2 regions of the Brevundimonas sp. BR2-1 genome follow, and region 1 is predicted to be linked to the other one. Evidence: riboswitches for the same ligand, from Rfam matches in the RefSeq annotation. Region 1 holds a riboswitch; the other holds the start of a gene.
The links. A riboswitch is a leader RNA that binds a small molecule or an ion and turns the genes downstream of it on or off. The one in region 1 is predicted to bind manganese.
Positions count from the first base shown of each region.

Region 1 (9,226 bases):
CACCGCCGACAGGATCGCCGACTGCTGGGGCATGATGGAGAACCAGATCGCTCCGGACCGTTTCCTTCTGGGCCCCGAGCCGACGGTGCTCGATCTCTATGTCGCCGTCGCCAGCCGCTGGACGCCGCACCGCAAGCGGTTTCACGAGGTCGCGCCGCGGATGGGGGCGGTGATGCGCCGCGTCGACGCCCTGCCGGAGCTCGAGGCCTTCTGGGCCGACCGCTTCCCGTTCGAGGGCCGGTACCGGAGCTAGGCGGCCTCGGCGGCCTCGGAGACGCGCGCTTCCGGCAAGTCACCGGACAGGGCGCGATTCACCATCGCCAGCAGGCCGGCCTGGTTGATCGGCTTGGCCATGTGGGCGTTCATGCCCGACGCCAGACAGCGGGTCACGTCCTCGGGCATGGCGTCGGCGGTCATGGCCACGATGGCGATGTCATGCTCAGGCCCCGGCAAGGCGCGGATGCGGCGCGTCGCCTCCAGACCATCCATCAGCGGCATGCGCACGTCCATCAGCACCAGGTCGAACGGCTGACCGGCGACGGCGTCGATGGCGTCCTGTCCGTCGCAGACCTCGACCACGTCGCAGCCGAAGGCTTCCAGCATGATGCGGGCGACCTCGCGATTGACCGGATGATCGTCGACCACCAGCACGCGGGGCGTGGCGGGGGCGGCGGACTCGCCGGTCCCTTCGTCGTGGGGTTGGGGCATGGGCCGTTCGCTCTCCTCGATCGCGTCGGGCGCGCGCGGGAGGGGCAGGGTGATGATGAAGGTCGAGCCCTCGCCCGGCCGGCTGTCGACGTCGACATCGCCGTTCAGGCGACGGACGTGGCGGGCCACCAGCGCCAGGCCGAGGCCGGCCCCGCAATGGCTGCGGCGGATCGAGGCGTCGCCCTGGGCGAAGGCCTCGAACAGGTCCGGCAGCAGGGCCGGCTCGATGCCGGAGCCGGTGTCCGAGACGCGGATGCAGACGCCGTCGGATGACCGGTCCAGCCGGACCGTGACCTGACCCCTGTCGGTGAATTTGACCGCATTGGCGACCATGGGATGCAGGGTCTGGCGCAGCGCCCGGCGGTCGCACATGAAGCGCGCGTTCGTCGGCAGGCGGTCGTCGATCGTGAGGCTCAGACCCTTGGCGTCGGCCGCGGCCCGGCTGGGCGTGATCGCCTCGCGCGCCACGGCGGCCAGGTCCAGCGCCTCGGGCGAGACAGCGTCGTCGCCGCGGGCGAAGTCCAGAATGTCTTCGACCAGCATCAGCAGGCCGTCGCTGGATTCCCGGATCTGGCGCGCCTGACGCAGGGCGGTGGCGTCCAGTCCCGGCCGGCTGGCCAGGACGTCGGCGAAGCCGGCGACGCCGTTCAGGGGGGTGCGCATCTCATGGCTCATCATGGCGAGGAAGCGCGAGCGGGCGGCGGCGGCGTCCTCGGCCTTGCGGCGGGCTTCCTGCGCGGCGACCGTGCGGGCGCGCAGCCGCGCCTCGAGCCGGCGGCGCTCGGTCATGACCGTCGAGACGGGCAGGATGGTGACGACCATGGCGAGCAGGTAGAGATTGTAGACCCCCAGCCGGCGCAGCATTGGCGCGACCGTTTCCAGACCCGGGACGTCCATGAGACGCGTCAGGTGCACAGGACCATGGCCGGTCATGGTCGCTACGCCACTGACGGCGGCCAGTCCAATCAGGGCGATCGCCGCCGTCGTCGGCGACAGCCGCAGGGCGATCAGGAGCATCGGCAGGAAGGACAGGAAGGCGAGCGGCGCGTCGTTCTGCCAGAAGGTCAGGGCCGTAACGGCCAGCATGAAGGCCATCAGAACCGTTGCCTCCGGCCAGCGCGCGCGGGTCGTTCCGTGGAACCGGTGGGCCCGGGCCATCAGCAGCAGAACGGGGGTCACCAGCAACAGGCCGAGCAGTTCGACGATGAAGAAGGAATAGATGCCGAAGGCCCCGGCCATGGTCAGCGGCGTCTGACGGATCAGCATGGTGACGCCGAAGCCGAGGGCGGCCGTCACCGCGACCGCGGGCACGGCGGCGAACAGGCCGAAGGCGAACAGTCGCCGCGGGCGGCGCATGTCCAGGGCCGCGCCGCAGAACCGCCGGGCCAGCAGGGCGGCCAGCGCCGCCTCGCCCACATTCATCAACGCATTGAGCCACAGCAGCATGCCGGCGTCGCCGCGAATGGCGTTGCTGGACAGATTGATCACGAGGCAGGCCGCGACGACGGTGATCGCCTGGCGCCGGTGCAGCTGCAGCAGGGCCGCCGCCATGATGCCGTTGGACAGCCAGATCAGCACCGCGCCGTAGGTGGCCACGCTCCAGTGACCGATCAGTTGGGAAGCGGCGAACAGCAGCACATATGCCCAGGCCGGCGGCCCGGCGACACGGCCCGCTTCGTGCCTGAATAAACGCCAACGACCCTTCAACCCGAGCCTCCCCGGCCCTCTACTGAACAGCCGCAGCGTTACGGTGAATGCGTAAACAAATCCGTCTCAACCCGGATGCATCTGTGAAGCAGGAACCCCCGCCCGACCGCAGCCGTTTCCAGACCCTTCGCCATAACCGGCGGAAATGGAGCGCTGGAGCATGTCAGACACCGTCATCGATCCCAGCTTCCGGCCGCCTCCGGACGCGGTCGAATTCTATGAGGAATCCCTGCGGCTGCTGAAGGAGAGCGGCATCCCCTTCCTGCTGTCCGGCACCTATGCGGTGACCGCCTATACCGGTATTCGCAGGCCGACCAAGGACCTGGACGTCTTCTGCAAACCCGGCGACTACCCGCGCATCCTCGCCTTCTTCCAGGCCCGGGGCTTCCGCACCGACGTCGAGGACGAGCGCTGGATCGCCAAGGTATGGAAGGACGACAAGCGGTTCTTCGACGTGATCTTCGCCATGTCGAACGGCACGATCGCGGTGTCGGACAGCTGGTTCGGCAAGGACACGATCGAGGTGTACGGCCATACCGTCGGCATTACCCCGCCGACCGCCCTGATCCTGAGCAAGGTCTTCATCCAGGACCGCTACCGCTTCGACGGGGCAGACGTGAACCACGTCATCCTCAAACAGGCCGAGGCTATCGACTGGAAATTCCTGCTCGACCAGATGGACCTCTACTGGGAGGTATTGCTGGCGCACCTGTTGAACTACCGCTTCGCCTACCCGACCGAGCGGGACAAGATTCCCGCCTGGTTGATGCGGGAGCTGACGGGACGGCTGGAGGCCCAGGTCGATCTGCCGGCCCCGCGGGTCAAGGTGTGCCGCGGGCGGCTGTTCAGCCCGCGGGACTACATCTTCGACATCACCGAATGGGGCTTCGGCGACATCGTCGGCAAGGGGCTGGAGGAGCGCCATGACCCCATACATTGAGGTTGGGCGCCAGGCTCGCGACGCGGTCGCTGGCGACTTGAGCGTCAGGAGCCGGCGGTCATGAGCGAGGTGGATCCCCAGACGCCCCAACCCGGCATGGAGGCCGGGCCGAAGAAGAAGCTGCGCGTGGCGGCTGTCGGCGACCTGCACGTCGGCGAAGCGCACGACCGGCCCCACCGGGAACTGTTCGACCGGGTGCATGAAGACGCCGACGTCCTGTGCCTGTGCGGCGACCTGACCAATTTCGGCAAGACGCGGGAGGTGGAGATCCTTCTGGAGGACCTGCGGGGATGCCAGATTCCGATGGTCGGGGTGCTGGGCAACCACGAGCATGAGTGTGGCCAGCCCGAACATGTGACGAAGATGCTGTGCGACGCCGGCGTGAAGGTGCTGACCGGCCAGGCCTATGAGATCGAGGGCGTCGGCTTCGCGGGCGGCAAGGGGTTCATCGGCGGCTTCGGCCGCTACATGCTGAGCCCGTTCGGCGAGGCCTCGATCAAGTCGTTCGTGCAGGAGGCGGTCGAGGACGCCAACGGGATCGAAAACTCGATCCGCATGCTGCGCACCGAGCGGTCGGTCGTGGTGCTGCACTATTCGCCCGTGGTCGACACGGTGATGGGCGAGCCGCCCGAGATCCACGCCTTCCTGGGCTCGTCCCGGCTGGCCGAGACCATCGACCGCTATGACAACATCAGCCTGGTGGTGCACGGCCACGCCCATCGCGGCGCGCCCGAGGGCCGGACCAACAAGGGGACGCCGGTCTACAACGTCGCCCTGCCCGTGCTGCGGACGCTGGGCGAGACGCCCTATCGGGTGTTCGAGGTCTGAAACGCCGTGCGCGGCTCGAAGCGCCGCCAGACGGCCCAGAGCAGAAGGGCGGTCACGATGCCCAGGCCGTCGGCCAGCAGGTCGCCCCAGCTGGCGTCGCGGCCGACCATGCCCTGAACGATCTCGACCGCGCCGCCGAGCGCCAGCGCCGAAAGCGCCGCCAGGGTGCGCGGCAGGCGGCGGAACAGCACGCCGAAGCTCCACAGGATCAGACCGAAGGCGACGAAATGGGCGGCCTTGTCCCAGACATTGCTGGCGGCCTCCACGTTCTGGAAGGGTCCCACCATCGAACCGATGATGACGATCAGCAGGACAACCGCGGTCAGGCGCATCAGAAACTTCATCGACAGGAACACTCGGGTGGCGGGAGGAACGGGCTTCTATCAGCGCGCGAGCAGAACCCACACCCCGGTTGCGGCGAAACCCAGAGCCGCGGCGAGGCGAATCCATGTCAGCGGCAGTTTGCGGGCCGCGACCTCGCCGAGCAGCACCGCCGGGGCGTTGACCAGCATCATCCCGAGGGTCGAACCCGCCACGACCAGCGCCAGGTTCTGGAACTGCGCGGCCAGCATGGCGGTGGCGACCTGGGTCTTGTCGCCCATCTCGATCAGGAAGAAGGCGGCCGTCGTGGTCCAGAACACGCCGGCGAAGGTCTTTTCGGTCATGTCCGGCTCTTCATCGAACCGGTCGGGGATCAGGGCCCAGACGGCGAAACCGATGAAGGCCAGGCCCACGCCCCAACGCAGCCACTCGCCATCCATGAACCGGGCCAGCACGGAACCGGCCAGGGCCGCGAAGGCGTGATTGGCCGCCGTGGCCGCCAGAATGCCGAGGATGATCGGCAGCGGTCGCCGCCAGGTCGCCGCCAGCATGATGGCCAGCAGCATGGTCTTGTCCCCGATCTCCGCGATGGAGACGAGGCCGGTCGATATCAGGAAGGCTTCCAACTCGGCTTCATGCGCGGGGGTTCGGCGGACAGACCATTGGCATCCGCAGCCGGCCCCCGCGTGGAAGCGCCCTGCGAAGCCAGCGGTCTTGCCATGTAGGTGATCCTACGCTCGCCTCGCGGAGGCTCGCTGCTTGAGGACCGATACGGTCCGCCCTCAAGCAGTCTCGCGCCGCGCGCGAGACGATAGGGCCACTTAAGAACGCGCCATCCTCTCCGGGCGAGAGGAAGTGTGTTGACGCGAACCCCGCTGAGAGATGCGGGCGGCTACTCCCCGATGACGGCGGGCGGTGTATCCGCCACGGGCTCCGGCGGCAAGACCTCGTCGTGCGGGCCGGTGTCGCTGACGGCCTGCCTGCGTCCGATCGCATAGGCGACCAGCCACAGGGCCATGGCCCAGGCCGCGCCGGCGCACCAGCCCGCAAACACGTCCGAGGCCCAGTGGGCCCCGAGATAGACCCGCGTCAGTCCGATCAGCAGGGCGATCAGTATGGCCGCCCCAAGCACGAAGGCCTTCAGATGGGCGCGCGGGAAGGCCCGGGTCAGCATCACCCCGAGGGTCAGGTAGAAGACGGTCGACAGCAGGGCGTGGCCGGACGGGAAGCTGGCGTTCAGCGTGTCCACCGCCTGGAAGGCGGAGGGCGGCCGTTCGCGCCCGAACATCGCCTTCAACCCCTCGCTCAGCGCGACGCCCCCGGCCAGACCCACCACCAGAAGCAGGGCCGACAGGTTCTTGCGCTGGATCAGCAGGAAGGCGAATGCGATTACCGCGAACAGGGCCAGCACCGATATGCCGCCCAGCGAGGTCAGGTCGGCCGCCGCCTCCCTGAGCCACCACGGCCCCCGCGGCTCGCCGGCGACAGGCTGCATCCAGGCCAGAACCGCCTGATCGAAGGCCTGGCCGTCGGCCTCGGTCATGTCGTCCGCCACCTCGACGAAGGTCATGACCCCGAGGGCGGCGATGAACAGGGCCGACACGGCCGCAATTTCCGTCCGGGCTATGCGCAACATCCGGCGGAAAAATGTGATCGTCTGGTCGGCGGTCATCGGCTGCTAACGGTCCCGCTTGTGTGACGTTCCACTCACGCGTTCGTGAACAGAATGCGGTGAGGCTTGTCACGCCCTCGTCGCGGCCTGTCCACAGGCTCATCCCCCGTCTTGAGGCCGATTCGCCCAGAAAGTGATCGTCAACCCCGTTGACGGTTGGTTAGCCATCTGCGCCCCATATGTGGGCTTGGGGAGCGCTTCAGCCACTAGGTCTTGTGGTTCGCGGCGCGGGGAAACCCATTCGATTTTGTTCAGGGCGGCGAATACCATGGCTGGCGGCGAAGCGTTGAAGACGGTTGATTTCGTGTCCCCGACGGACGGTGATGCGACCACGCGTCCCCATCTGTCCGTGGTGAGATCCATTCAGCTCGACCGGTCCCGCGACGACCTGCTGACCGACTTCGGCAAGAAGACGCTGGAGGATCGATATCTGCTGGCCGGCGAGAGCTATCAGGACATGTTCGCCCGCGTCGCCACGGCCTATGCCGACGACGCCGACCACGCCCAGCGCGTCTATGACTACATGTCCAAACTCTGGTTCATGCCCTCGACGCCGGTGCTGTCGAACGGCGGCGCCGACCGCGGCCTGCCGATCAGCTGTTTCCTGAACGCCGTGGCCGACAGCCTCGACGGCATCCAGTCGGTCTGGAACGAGAACGTGGCCCTGGCCTCGAACGGCGGCGGCATCGGCACCTACTGGGGCGGCGTCCGGTCGATCGGCGAGAAGGTCAAGGGCGCGGGCCAGACGTCCGGCATCATCCCCTTCATCCGCGTGATGGACTCCCTGACGCTGGCGATCAGCCAGGGCTCGCTGCGCCGCGGTTCCGCCGCCGTCTACCTGGACGTCCACCACCCCGAGATCGAGGAGTTCCTCGAAATCCGCAAACCCTCGGGCGACTTCAACCGCAAATCCCTGAACCTGCACCATGGCATCAACGTCTCGGACGCCTTCATGGAGGCGGTGCGCGACGGCAGGACCTTCGACCTGCTGTCGCCCAAGAACCAGGAGGTGGTGAAGACCGTCGACGCCCGCGCCCTGTGGCAGAAGATCCTCGAGATCCGCCTGCAGACCGGCGAGCCCTATCTGATCTTCTCCGACACCGTGAACCGCCAGATGCCGCAGCATCAGCGCGACCTCGGCCTGTCGGTCAAACAGTCGAACCTGTGCTCGGAGATCACCCTGCACACCGGCCGCGACCATCTGGGCGTCGACCGCACCGCCGTCTGCTGCCTGTCCTCCGTCAACGCCGAGATGTTCCTGGAATGGCGCGAGGAGCCCCGCTTCATCGAGGACGTGATGCGCTTCCTCGACAACGTTCTGGAAGACTTCATCCGCCGCGCCCCCCCGGCCATGGCCGCGGCCGTCTATTCGGCCAGGCGCGAGCGTTCGGTGGGTCTGGGGCTGATGGGCTTCCACTCCTTCCTGCAGGCCCAGGGCGTGGCCTTCGAAAGCGCCATGGCCAAGTCGTGGAACATGCGGCTGTTCAAACATCTGCGCCGCGAGGCCGACAAGGCCAGCCGCCTGCTGGCCGAAGAAAAGGGCGCCTGCGAGGATGCCGCCGAGCGCGGCGTCATGGAGCGGTTCAGCCACAAGCTGGCCATCGCCCCGACCGCCTCGATCTCGATCATCTGCGGCGGCACCAGCGCCGGCATCGAGCCGATCCCGGCCAACATCTATACGCACAAGACCCTGTCGGGCTCGTTCGCGGTCAAGAACCCCTATCTGGAGCGCCTGCTGGGCGAGAAGGGCATCGACACCAGCGAGGTCTGGTCCTCGATCCTGGAGCACGAGGGCTCGGTGCAGCATCTCGACGTCCTGAGCGACGACGAAAAGGCCATCTTCAAGACCGCCTTCGAACTGGACCAGCGCTGGATCGTGGAACTGTCGGCCGACCGGTCGCCGGAAATCTGCCAGGCCCAGTCGATCAACCTGTTCATCCCCGGCGACGTGAACAAATGGGACCTGCACATGCTGCACTGGTCGGCCTGGGAGAAGGGCGTCAAATCGCTCTACTACCTGCGCTCCAAGTCGGTTCAGCGGGCCGCCTTCGCCGGCGCCGAGGACAAGGCCGAGGCCGAGGTCGATCCGAACCAGCCGGACCTCTTCTCGGCGGCGCGCACCGACTATGACGAGTGTCTCGCCTGCCAGTAGGACAGGACTGAAACTGGCCTGAGGGGTTCACCCGATTGCGGAACCCGGCCCATCGGCTCACGTTCATCGTCCGATCTGTGACGCCGAAATGGCTGTTGGCGGGATGGCCCGCATCGTGCAGGGTCGGATTCGCTAACGGATCGGGGAGGAACCGTTGATGCGAAGGACGGCGATCCTTGCCGGAGTATTGGCGACTGTGGCCCTGTGGGTCCCGGCGTTCGCCGCTGCTTCGCAGGACGCCCGGACCATCCAGTCCGACCCGTGGAGGGTCGCTCCCGAACGCCCCGCCAACGTCGCCGACCTTCTGACCCGCCTCGATCGCGACGCCCGCTTCGCCAGCGACCCGGCCTGGGACACCGCCGGCGGCTGGACGGGCTATGCGCCCGAGCGCGACCGGACCTCGCAATGGGCCGCCTCCAGCCGGGACGTGTGGTTCGAGAACGACGGTTATGAGGACCGCCTGCGCCTGCGCGCCCAAGGATCGGTCCGCCGTCTCGACGGCTCGCCCCTGCCTCCCGGGCCGCTGGATCCGGCGACCTTCGACGCCGAACACTATGACCTGACCTATACGCGGGGCTGGACCGAGACCTTGGGCCAGACGGCGTCGGGACTGGACGTCACCCTGACGCCGCATGTCGGGGTCGGGGTCGGAACCCGCGGCGGCACGACCGAGGCCGGCGCCACCCTTCGCATCGGCCGCGGCATCGAGAAACTGGTCCCGGACGGCGGCGACGCCTTCGGCGAGCGCCCGCGCTGGTATCTGTATGCGGCGGGTTCAGGCCGGGCCGTCGGCTATAATTTCGCCCGTACCCGCGACGGCGACTTCGCACGATCGGGTTACAGCCAGGATTCGGGCAATTTCCTCGGCGACGCCTCGGTCGGCGTGGCCATGCGGCGG
Region 1 is NZ_JARKMV010000001.1:1,205,205-1,214,430, forward strand. It holds gene BrevBR_RS06000 (glutathione S-transferase family protein) at 1-253, shown strand, start outside; gene BrevBR_RS06005 (hybrid sensor histidine kinase/response regulator) at 250-2,346, opposite strand; gene BrevBR_RS06010 (hypothetical protein) at 2,576-3,355, shown strand; gene BrevBR_RS06015 (metallophosphoesterase family protein) at 3,416-4,183, shown strand; gene BrevBR_RS06020 (VanZ family protein) at 4,162-4,515, opposite strand; gene BrevBR_RS06025 (TMEM165/GDT1 family protein) at 4,567-5,130, opposite strand; yybP-ykoY riboswitch at 5,329-5,417, opposite strand; gene BrevBR_RS06030 (phosphatase PAP2 family protein) at 5,397-6,107, opposite strand; gene BrevBR_RS06035 (ribonucleoside-diphosphate reductase subunit alpha) at 6,445-8,328, shown strand; gene BrevBR_RS06040 (lipid A-modifier LpxR family protein) at 8,525-9,226, shown strand, end outside.

Region 2 (9,226 bases), 910 kb from region 1:
GCCCGCCAAGGCATGACTCCGGCGGACGTCGGTGGGTTCGTCTGTCATCCCGGCGGGGCCAAGGTGATCGAGGCGCTGGAGGCCTGTTTCGAGCTGTCCGAAGGGTCGCTGACCCACACCCGCGACGTCCTGCGCGACCACGGCAACATGAGCGCGGCGACAGTGCTGTTCGTGCTCAAGGCCATGCTGGACGACGAAGCGAAAGGCCCCCTCCTCCTGACCACCCTGGGGCCCGGCTTCACCGCCGGACTGATGATCGTGCACGCGTGATGTGGCTGGTGCTCGGGCTGGTGGCCGCGCAACGGCTGTGGGAGCTGTGGCTGGCGGATCGCAACACCAGACGGCTACTGGCGGAAGGCGCAGTCGAGGTCGGGTCCGGTCACTATCCGCTGTTCATCGTGCTGCACGCCAGCTGGCTGGCGGCCATCGCCATCCTCACGCCGTGGACGATGGCTCCGAACCTGGGGTGGCTGGCGCTGTACGTCGTCCTGCAGTTTGGACGGCTGTGGGTTATCTCGACGCTGGGGCGGTTCTGGACCACGCGGATCATCACCCTGCCCGGTGCGCCGCTAGAGATGCACGGCCCCTACCGGTTTGTGCGCCACCCCAACTACATCGTCGCATCGCTGGAGATTCTCGTCCTGCCGCTGGTCTTTGGCCAGGTCTGGATCGCTCTGATCTGGAGCGTCGCCAATGCGCTACTCGTCGCCTGGCGGATCCGGGTAGAGGACGGCGCCTTGCAGGATCGCCGCGACTGAGGCTCAAGGCACGCTCTGTCTTCCGATCCAGCCACGCGACGCCCGTGGCCCTCGGTTCAGCCCCCGAGAACACCCAGATGTTCGAGCAGGATCGTCAACCCGAGGGCGATCAGCGCCAGACCTCCGAGGAGTTCGACGATCTTGCCGAAGCGTCGGCCGACCGCCCGGCCAATCAGCATACCGAGCGTGGTCATCAGGAAGGTCGTGACGCCGATCGAACCGGCGATGACCCAGATGTTGGCGCCCATGAAGGCCAGGCCGACGCCGACTGCGGCCGCATCGATACTGGTCCCCACCGCCGTGGCGATCAGGCCCCACGATCCGGACCGACGAGGGGCGCCCTCTCCGGTTTCAGGCCCGGCGCGGACGGCCTCCCGGATCATTTTTCCGCCGACGGCCGCCAGCAGGCTGAAGGCGATCCAGTGATCGATCCTCTCCACGAGGCCTGCGGCGACCAGGCCCAGAGACCAGCCGATCACCGGGGTGATCGCCTCGATGACGCCAAACACGAGCCCGGCCCTGATCGCGCTCAGGGGGCTCGGTCGATGCGAAGCGCCGCGACCGACGGCTGCCGCGAAGGCGTCTGTGGACATGCTGAGAGACAGGACGGCGATGGCGACGGGCGTCATGACGGGCATCCACCGGGCGATGAACAGCGCTTCCACTCCGGCCGGTGCGGCGGTGGAATACGCTGGTCTCGCTAGGCGGCGGTTCCGCTGGTCGGACCACGCGCCGAAGCGCGAGTGTGTTGACCCGACCCCGGCGATCAACACCGGCAGCTACTCCCCAACAGGATGTCGTCCTTTATCGGGTCTCGCATAAGGGGGCAAGATACTATAGGGGAGTATCCATGGCTCACACAGTCACCAACAAGAAGAAGCTCGTGTCGCGGGTCCGGCGCATCGCCGGCCAGCTGGGCGCGATCGAGCGGGCGATCGAGTCCGAAGCAGGCTGTTCGCAAATTTTGCAGCAGGTCGCCGCGGCGCGGGGAGCCATGGGCGGGCTGCTGGAAGAACTGATCGAGGACCACCTGCGCCACCATGTGGCCCGCCCCGATCTGACCGAGGCCGAGCGCCGGAGCGGAGCCGACGAACTCATCGCCATAATCCGTCGCTATTCAAAGTAGCGGGCCCGTGACGATGACGGACGACGATGATCGACCCCGCGGCCGGAAAGTCCGGACCGCACCACCGTTGAAGCCTTGTGCGTCGTCGGCATGACCTCTCCCGCATTCAGCCAGAAAATGGACTCTCCGATGGTCGATCAGTCCGGCCGCAACCTCCCCACCCTCGCCGACCAGGCGGAGGCCCGCACCATCGTTCCTGCCGGCCCGGATTCCGGGGACCATTCCGGGCAGGGCCACGTTCACGCCGGCCATGACCGCGATCACCACGATCACGACCATGACCACGAGGACGATAGTCACGATCACGAGCATCCGTTTGAGTGGACGGAGGCGGTGCGCATCGGTTTCGTGGCGGTGACAGCAGCGCTCGTATGGTTCCGGGTTTGGGAGCCGCTCGAAACGATCAGCCTGATCGGAGTCGTCGGTCTGCTGGTGGGCGGTTGGCCGATCCTGAAGGAAGCCTTCGAGAACGTCCTTCAGCGTCGCATGACCATGGAACTGTCGATGACGATCGCCATCGTGGCCGCGGCGGCGATCGGCGAGTTCTTCACGGCGCTGATCATCACGCTTTTCGTGCTGGTGGCCGAGGTGCTGGAGGGTCTGACGGTCGGCCGCGGCCGCAGGGCCATCCGCGATCTGCTGGAATTCCTGCCCCGCGAGGTCTCGGTTCGCCGGACGGGCGCCATCCGGACCATTTCGGCCGAGGACCTCAACATCGGCGACGCGATCCTCGTCGCGCCAGGCGGACGTATTCCGGTGGATGGCGCGGTCTTGTCAGGCCATTCGTTCGTCGATGAGTCCCGCATCACCGGTGAATCCATGCCGGTAGAGAAGACGGAAGGGACCGCTGTCTTCGCCGGATCCATCAATCAGTCCGGCGCGCTCGAAGTCCAGGCCGAGCGTATCGGCAGGGACACGAGCTACGGCAAGATCATCGAAGCGGTGGAGCGCGCGGAGCGCTCCCGAGCGCCGGTTCAACGGCTTGCGGACCGCATGGCGGGCTACCTCGTCTATTTCGCCCTCGGCTCGGCCGTCCTGACCTATCTGATCACCCAGAACATCTACTCCACGATTTCCGTGGTCATCGTCGCCGGGGCCTGCGGCATCGCCGCCGGCACGCCCCTGGCCATCCTCGGCGGCATCGGTCGCTCCGCCCGGCTCGGCGCGATCATCAAGGGCGGCGTCCATCTGGAGACGCTCGGCAAGGTCGATACCGTGGTGCTCGACAAGACGGGAACGCTGACTTTCGGTCGGCCCGAGGTCCAGGCGGTCGTGACCGTGGCCGGCGCAACGCCGGACGACCTTCTCGACGCGGCGGCTTCCGCCGAGTTGCGATCCGAACACCCCCTGGGCAAGGCGATCGTCGCCTACGCCCTGAACCGGGGGCGAACGGTGACGGAGCCGGAACACTTCGCCTACAGGCCAGGCCGGGGAATCGGCGCCAGGGTGGGCTCCTCCGTCATCCTTGTCGGCAATCAGGCTTGGATGCAGGACAACGCGGTGTCGATCCCCGGCACGCTCAGCGCCGGCGTCGAAGCGGCTTCGGAGGTGTACGTCGCCCGGAACGGATGCCTGCTGGGCGCGATCGCGGTCGCCGACACCGTACGACCGGAGGCCAAGCGCGCCATAGAAGCGCTGCACGGCCTCGGCATCCGCACCCTTCTGCTGACCGGCGACGCCCTTCCCGTCGCCCAGGCCGTAGGAGCCAGCCTCGGCATTCGGGACATTGAAGCGGGCCTGCTCCCGGAAGACAAACTCGCCCGCATCCAGGCGCTCGTGGGGCAGAAGCGGATCGTCGCCATGGTAGGTGACGGCGTGAATGACGCCCCCGCGCTGGCCGCCGCCAGCGTCGGCATCGCCATGGGCTCGGGCACGGATGTCGCCCAGGAAAGCGCCGATGTCGTGCTTCTGGGAAATGATCTCGTGCGTCTCGTCGATACGTTGCGGATCGCGCGGCGAACCCGCCGGATCATCTGGCAGAATTTCGCCGGCACCCTGGCCATCGACGCCCTGGGGATCGGTCTGGCGGCTGCGGGCTTTCTCAATCCGCTGTTCGCCGCCTTCATCCACGTCGCGTCGGAGCTCGCCTTCATTCTCAACTCGGCCCGGCTCCTGCCCGCCGTGGCCAGAACGGATGAGGCGATCCCCGCGCCGACACCGATCGGCGTCCGTCCTGCGGCGGTCATGCCGTGAGTGCCGATTCGCCTTGCATCGACGTCTGTCGCTTCGATGGTCGAACCGGCTGGTGCGTGGGCTGCGGCCGTTCGGTTCCGGAGATCCGGTCCTGGCGCAAAATGCAGCCACGGGCCCGACAGCTGATCCTCAAGGATCTCACGCGACGTCTGCGACGGTTGAAGGATCAGGGAAGATCCCAAGACGATCGACCGTCCGCCGCGCCCGCCGATCTGTTCCAGATCCGGGAGAGATGATTCCCGCATGCCCGGACAGCACACCCGGTTTCCGCCACGGGTCGAGTGCGCCGGACGGTGCGGACGCCTCGCCGGGGGTCGGGCGAGTCGCGATCTCGCCTCCGGTCGCCGGGCTTCAGAGCGACGCGCCCACCGCCGCTCCCACCGCGGAGGTGACCGCCATGGCCAGAGCGCCCCAGATCGCCACCCGCCCGGCCGCGCGCAACCTTCCTGCCCCGCCGGCGGCGGCGCCGATGGCCCCAAGTCCGGCGAGCGAGACGAGCGCCCCGGTAGCCACGGCCGGCGCGACCCAGGTCGGGGGCGCTCCGAGAGCGATGAGGAGGGGCACTGCGGCGCCGACAGAGAAGGTCACGGCCGACGTCAGGGCCGCCTGCACCGGCCGCGCCTTCATTCCGGGAACCAGACCAAGCTCGTCATGGGCATGAGCGGCCAGCGCGTCATGAGCCATCAATTGGCGGGCTACGGCGGCGGCCGTTTCGTCGGTGAGGCCGCGTCGGACGTAGATGGCGGTGAGTTCGGCGACCTCAGCCTCGGGGTCGGCGGCGATCTCGCCCGCTTCGCGCTCCAGATCCGCCGCCTCGGTATCCGCCTGCGAGCTGACCGAGACGTATTCACCCGCCGCCATCGACATCGCGCCCGCGACCAAGCCGGCGACGCCCGTGAGCAAAATGTCGCTGGGCCGCGCCGCCGCCGCGGCCACGCCGACGATGAGGCTGGCGGTTGATACGAGCCCATCGTTGGCCCCGAGGATGGCGGCCCGCAGCCACCCGATCCTTTCTACGAGGTGTCTTTCACTGTGCAACGGCATCCGCGCTCCCGATTTATCCGCGCCTCTTCAAGGCTGAAAGGTAGAGCGGGTCAATCCGGTCAACAACCGATCCTGACGACAGGCAGTATTTCGATAATGCTTCTCATTTTTATAGTAGACTTTGTTTGAGGGTTTGGCAGGTGGGTTGCGTATAGAGAAGTGACGCCGTCACACCGGCACACAAACCTTGGCCTGATCCCAGGAGACCGCTTGATGTCAACCGACCGAAGCCTGATGACGAAGGCCCTTCACGGACTGCTGGCAGTTGCGGTGATCCACCAGCTTGTCATCATCAATTTCATGATCGCGCCCAAGCCCGGACGGCCGGAGAATTTCGCGTTTGAACTCCACGAATGGGTTGGGCTGACCAGCCTCGGCCTACTGCTGGCCTACTGGTTGTGGACCCTGGTCCGTCGGGGCGAGGCCCGCTTCAGTCTTCTGGTTCCGTGGTTCTCTCCGAAGGCGACTTTGGCCGTCTGGCAGGACTTTCGCCTTCACCTGTCCGCTTGGCGGCGTGGACGACTGCCTGACATCGACTCTCATCCCTTCGCGCACGCCGTCCACGGTCTTGGCTTGATCGTCATGAGCGTCATGGCGGTGACGGGAACGATGAGCCTCATCTCCGTCCTTCCCGAATCCGTCCGAACCGCGGGCATGAGCGTCCACGAGGCGTCATCCAAGCTCGTCTGGGCCTATGTGATCGGTCACGCCAGTCTTGCGATCCTGCACGAAATCGCCGGACACCGGCTTTTTCGACAGATGTTCTGGTCACGCTGACGCAGGGCCTTTGCTCGCGGCGTCCAGCCGCTGGAGGATCTCTGTCTGGATTTCGAGATGCTGGATGATCTCCTCCACCTCGAGCTCGGCCTTCTGATTGACGGCGAAATCCTCGTCGGCTCTGGCTTCCGCGTGACGCCCCTGAATATTCTGGCCCACCATGATCAACGGCATCAGGAGGATCTGGATGAGATTGGAGATGAACAGCCAGAGCACGAACCCCATCGGGGGGTCGAACCGGAGATGAACCGGGGCCAGCAAGTTCCAGCCGAGCCAGAGAACCGACCATGTGGCGATCATCAGGAAGAACCCCATGGTTCCGACCCGTGTCGTGATCGTGATGGCGAAGCGGTCGAGCGGAGACAGCCGCTCTCTGGCCTGTTCGTTGATGTTCCGAAGGGTCGGCCGCCGCTGTCTGAGCGCGTTCAGGCCGAGCAAATGGGTCGGACGATGCATGATTGTTCCTCGGCCTGTATTCCACACTCCGACGCGTCGCGACGACCAGGGACCCTCACGTTGAACCTGGATCAAGGGTGTTTCCAACTTGTAACGCGCGCGAGAGCTTTGGCGAAGGTTGGCCGGTCTAGGGTCCGATCACGCCCGATCCCGGGCGAATGGAGATGTCACATGACCCGCAAGAAACTCTTTTTCAGTTTGTCGGCGGCGGCGCTGATCTCGGCCGCGGCCATCGCCGGAGTGGCGGTCGCCGCCAGTCCGGGGTCCGCCGGGGAGGACGAGCGCGATGAGATCGCCGCCGTCAACGGCGCGCGCGTCTCGCTGGCCCAGGCCGTAGCCATCGCGGAACGCCAGGGATCGGGCAAGGCCATGGAAGCCTCGTTCGACGACGAAAACGGCCGTAGCTGGGAAGTCGAGATCGCAAGCGGCGACCGCGTCGCCACCTATGCCGTGGATGCCGTCAGCGGGGCGGTGAGCGCGGTCGCCGAAGAAGCCGACGAAGCCAACGAAGGTCCCGAAGACAACGATTGACCAGGACGCCGTCCCCTCATCGGGGGCGGCGGTTCCTCACCGAGTGGCCCAAATGAAACTCCTCCTCCTCGAAGATGACGCCGAGGCCGCCGAGTTCGTGCAACGCGGGCTCGTGGAGGCTGGCCACACGGTCGATCTCGCCACGACCGCCGACGACGGACTGCATCTGGCGCTCGAGGGCGCCCATGACGTTCTGATCATCGATCGTATGGTGCCGGGCGGCGACGGGCTCGCCGTCGTCCGCGCGGTCCGCGAGGCCGGCAAGGCCACGCCGGTTATCTTTTTGACCGCCGTCGGCGGTGTCCGGGATCGGGTCGAAGGCTTCGAATCCGGCGGCGACGACTATCTGGTCAAGCCCTACGCCTTCAGCGAACTGCTGGCGCGGGTGCAGGCCCTCGGGCGCCGATCGCCCACCATCGACCTGAGAACAACGCTCGAGGTCGGCGATCTGTCGCTCGACCTCGCCGGGCGAACCGCCCGGCGGGAAACGACGCGGCTGGATCTGACGCCCCAGGAGTTCAAACTGCTGGAATATCTGGTCCGGCACAGCGGACAGGTCGTCACCCGCGCCATGCTGCTGGACAAGATCTGGGGTTTTCATTTCGATCCCAGGACCAATCTCGTCGACGCGCACATGAGCCGGCTGAGGGCCAAGGTCGATCGCCCTTTCGGCCGGGAGCTGATCCATACAGTCCGTGGAGCCGGGTACATGATCGATGACCGGGCCTAGATTTCTCGCCTCTTCCGCGCTGCGGCTCGCGGCCGCGTTCGCCCTGATCTTCGCCTTGGGCGGAGCCTTGATGTTCGGGGCGTTCCAATGGGGCGTGACCGGGTACGCCAACAACTCGCTCGAGGACGACCTTGGAGTCGAGACCCGGGTTCTGCTGGCCGACGGGGCAGCCTCCGACCTCGTCGGGCTTCAGCGCCGGGTCTCCGCCCGGGCGCGGATCGCCAGCCCCTTCGCCTATGCGCTGTTTGACGGCGCCGGCCGTCGGCTGGGAGGCCAACTACCGATACCGGTCCCGGTTGCCGCTGGCTTGAGCGAGGTTTCCGTGCCGGCGCCGTCCGACGACGGCGCGATCCACGACGAACCGGTCCTCCTGCGCACCCTCGCGACATCCTTGCCGGATGGCACGCTCGTAGTCGGCAAGTCGACCCATGCGGTGCACGAGCTGCAGGAATGGATGGCGGAGATCGCGTTATGGGGAGCCGCTGGAATGGCGGTGCTCGCCGCCGTCGGCGGTCTGGCGGCCGGCCTGATCCTGGCTCGGCGGCTCGACAAGGTGAACGCCGCAACCGCGCGGATCATGCAAGGTCATCTCGGCGATCGTCTGCCGCCCATCGGTCTGGGCTCAGAATTCGCGACGCTGCGGGATAACCTCAACCGCATGCTGGAACGGCTTGAAGCCTCCATGGACGCGATGCGGCACGTCTCGTCCGACATCGCCCACGACCTGCGCACGCCGCTGAACCGCATGCGCCAACGCCTGGAGCACGCGCGCGAACACACTGGGACGACCAAGGGGCTGCAAGGGGCGATCGATCAGGCCCTGACGGACCTGGACGGCGCGCTGGACATTTTCGCGGCCCTGCTCCGGATCGCACAGATCGAGGCGGGAACGGGCCGGGAGACCTTCGCTCCGGTGTCCGCCTCGGGGCTCGTGCGGCGGGTGTTCGAGGCTTACCAGCCGGTCGCCGACCAGGCCGGCCACACCATGGCGCTCCTGGCCGACAGCGACAGGATGATCCTGGGCGACGAGGATTTGCTGATCCAGATGCTGTCTAATCTCGTTGAGAACGCCATCGTTCACGCCGAAGGTCCGATCCACATCATCATCGACGTCTACGACGAGGGAACGAGGACCGTCCTCTGTGTCAGGGATACCGGATCGGGAATTCCGGACGAGGCGCTGCCGAAGGTGACCCGGCGCTTCTTCCGCCTCGATAGTAGCCGTCACTCGCCCGGTTCGGGTCTGGGACTCGCCCTCGTCGCGGCGATCGCTGCGCTTCACGACGCCGACCTCGTGCTGGGGTCCAACCGTCCGGGACTGACCGCGCGGATCGCCTTTGGCCGAGACGTCGTGGACAGGGCCTCGCCCGAATGACAGGTTGCACCCTTATGAGCCCATGGGTTTCCAGGGCCGGCGCTCTGGGACCCCGTCAATCGCCGACCCGCCTTGGCGAGACCCGCGTTCCGACCGCAAGTCCGCCCCCGCCGCCTCACGGATTCCCCCGCCGGCCTTGGCCGGCATACTAGCCCAGGAGCACAAGAGCCATGATCCGCATCACCCAATCCCTCACAGGCGCCGCCGCGATCGCGGTCCTCGCCGGCACCCTGGCC
Region 2 is NZ_JARKMV010000001.1:297,140-306,365, forward strand. It holds gene BrevBR_RS01505 (type III polyketide synthase) at 1-270, shown strand, start outside; gene BrevBR_RS01510 (isoprenylcysteine carboxyl methyltransferase family protein) at 270-758, shown strand; gene BrevBR_RS01515 (manganese efflux pump MntP) at 815-1,387, opposite strand; yybP-ykoY riboswitch at 1,388-1,555, opposite strand; gene BrevBR_RS01520 (metal/formaldehyde-sensitive transcriptional repressor) at 1,609-1,884, shown strand; gene BrevBR_RS01525 (heavy metal translocating P-type ATPase) at 2,014-4,077, shown strand; gene BrevBR_RS16540 (DUF1289 domain-containing protein) at 4,074-4,313, shown strand; gene BrevBR_RS01530 (VIT1/CCC1 transporter family protein) at 4,429-5,121, opposite strand; gene BrevBR_RS01535 (cytochrome b/b6 domain-containing protein) at 5,356-5,898, shown strand; gene BrevBR_RS01540 (DUF1003 domain-containing protein) at 5,890-6,354, opposite strand; gene BrevBR_RS01545 (PepSY domain-containing protein) at 6,526-6,885, shown strand; gene BrevBR_RS01550 (winged helix-turn-helix domain-containing protein) at 6,938-7,615, shown strand; gene BrevBR_RS01555 (sensor histidine kinase) at 7,602-8,990, shown strand; gene BrevBR_RS01560 (hypothetical protein) at 9,161-9,226, shown strand, end outside.
Region 2: another riboswitch for manganese. It lies ahead of BrevBR_RS01515 (manganese efflux pump MntP); the one in region 1 lies ahead of BrevBR_RS06025 (TMEM165/GDT1 family protein).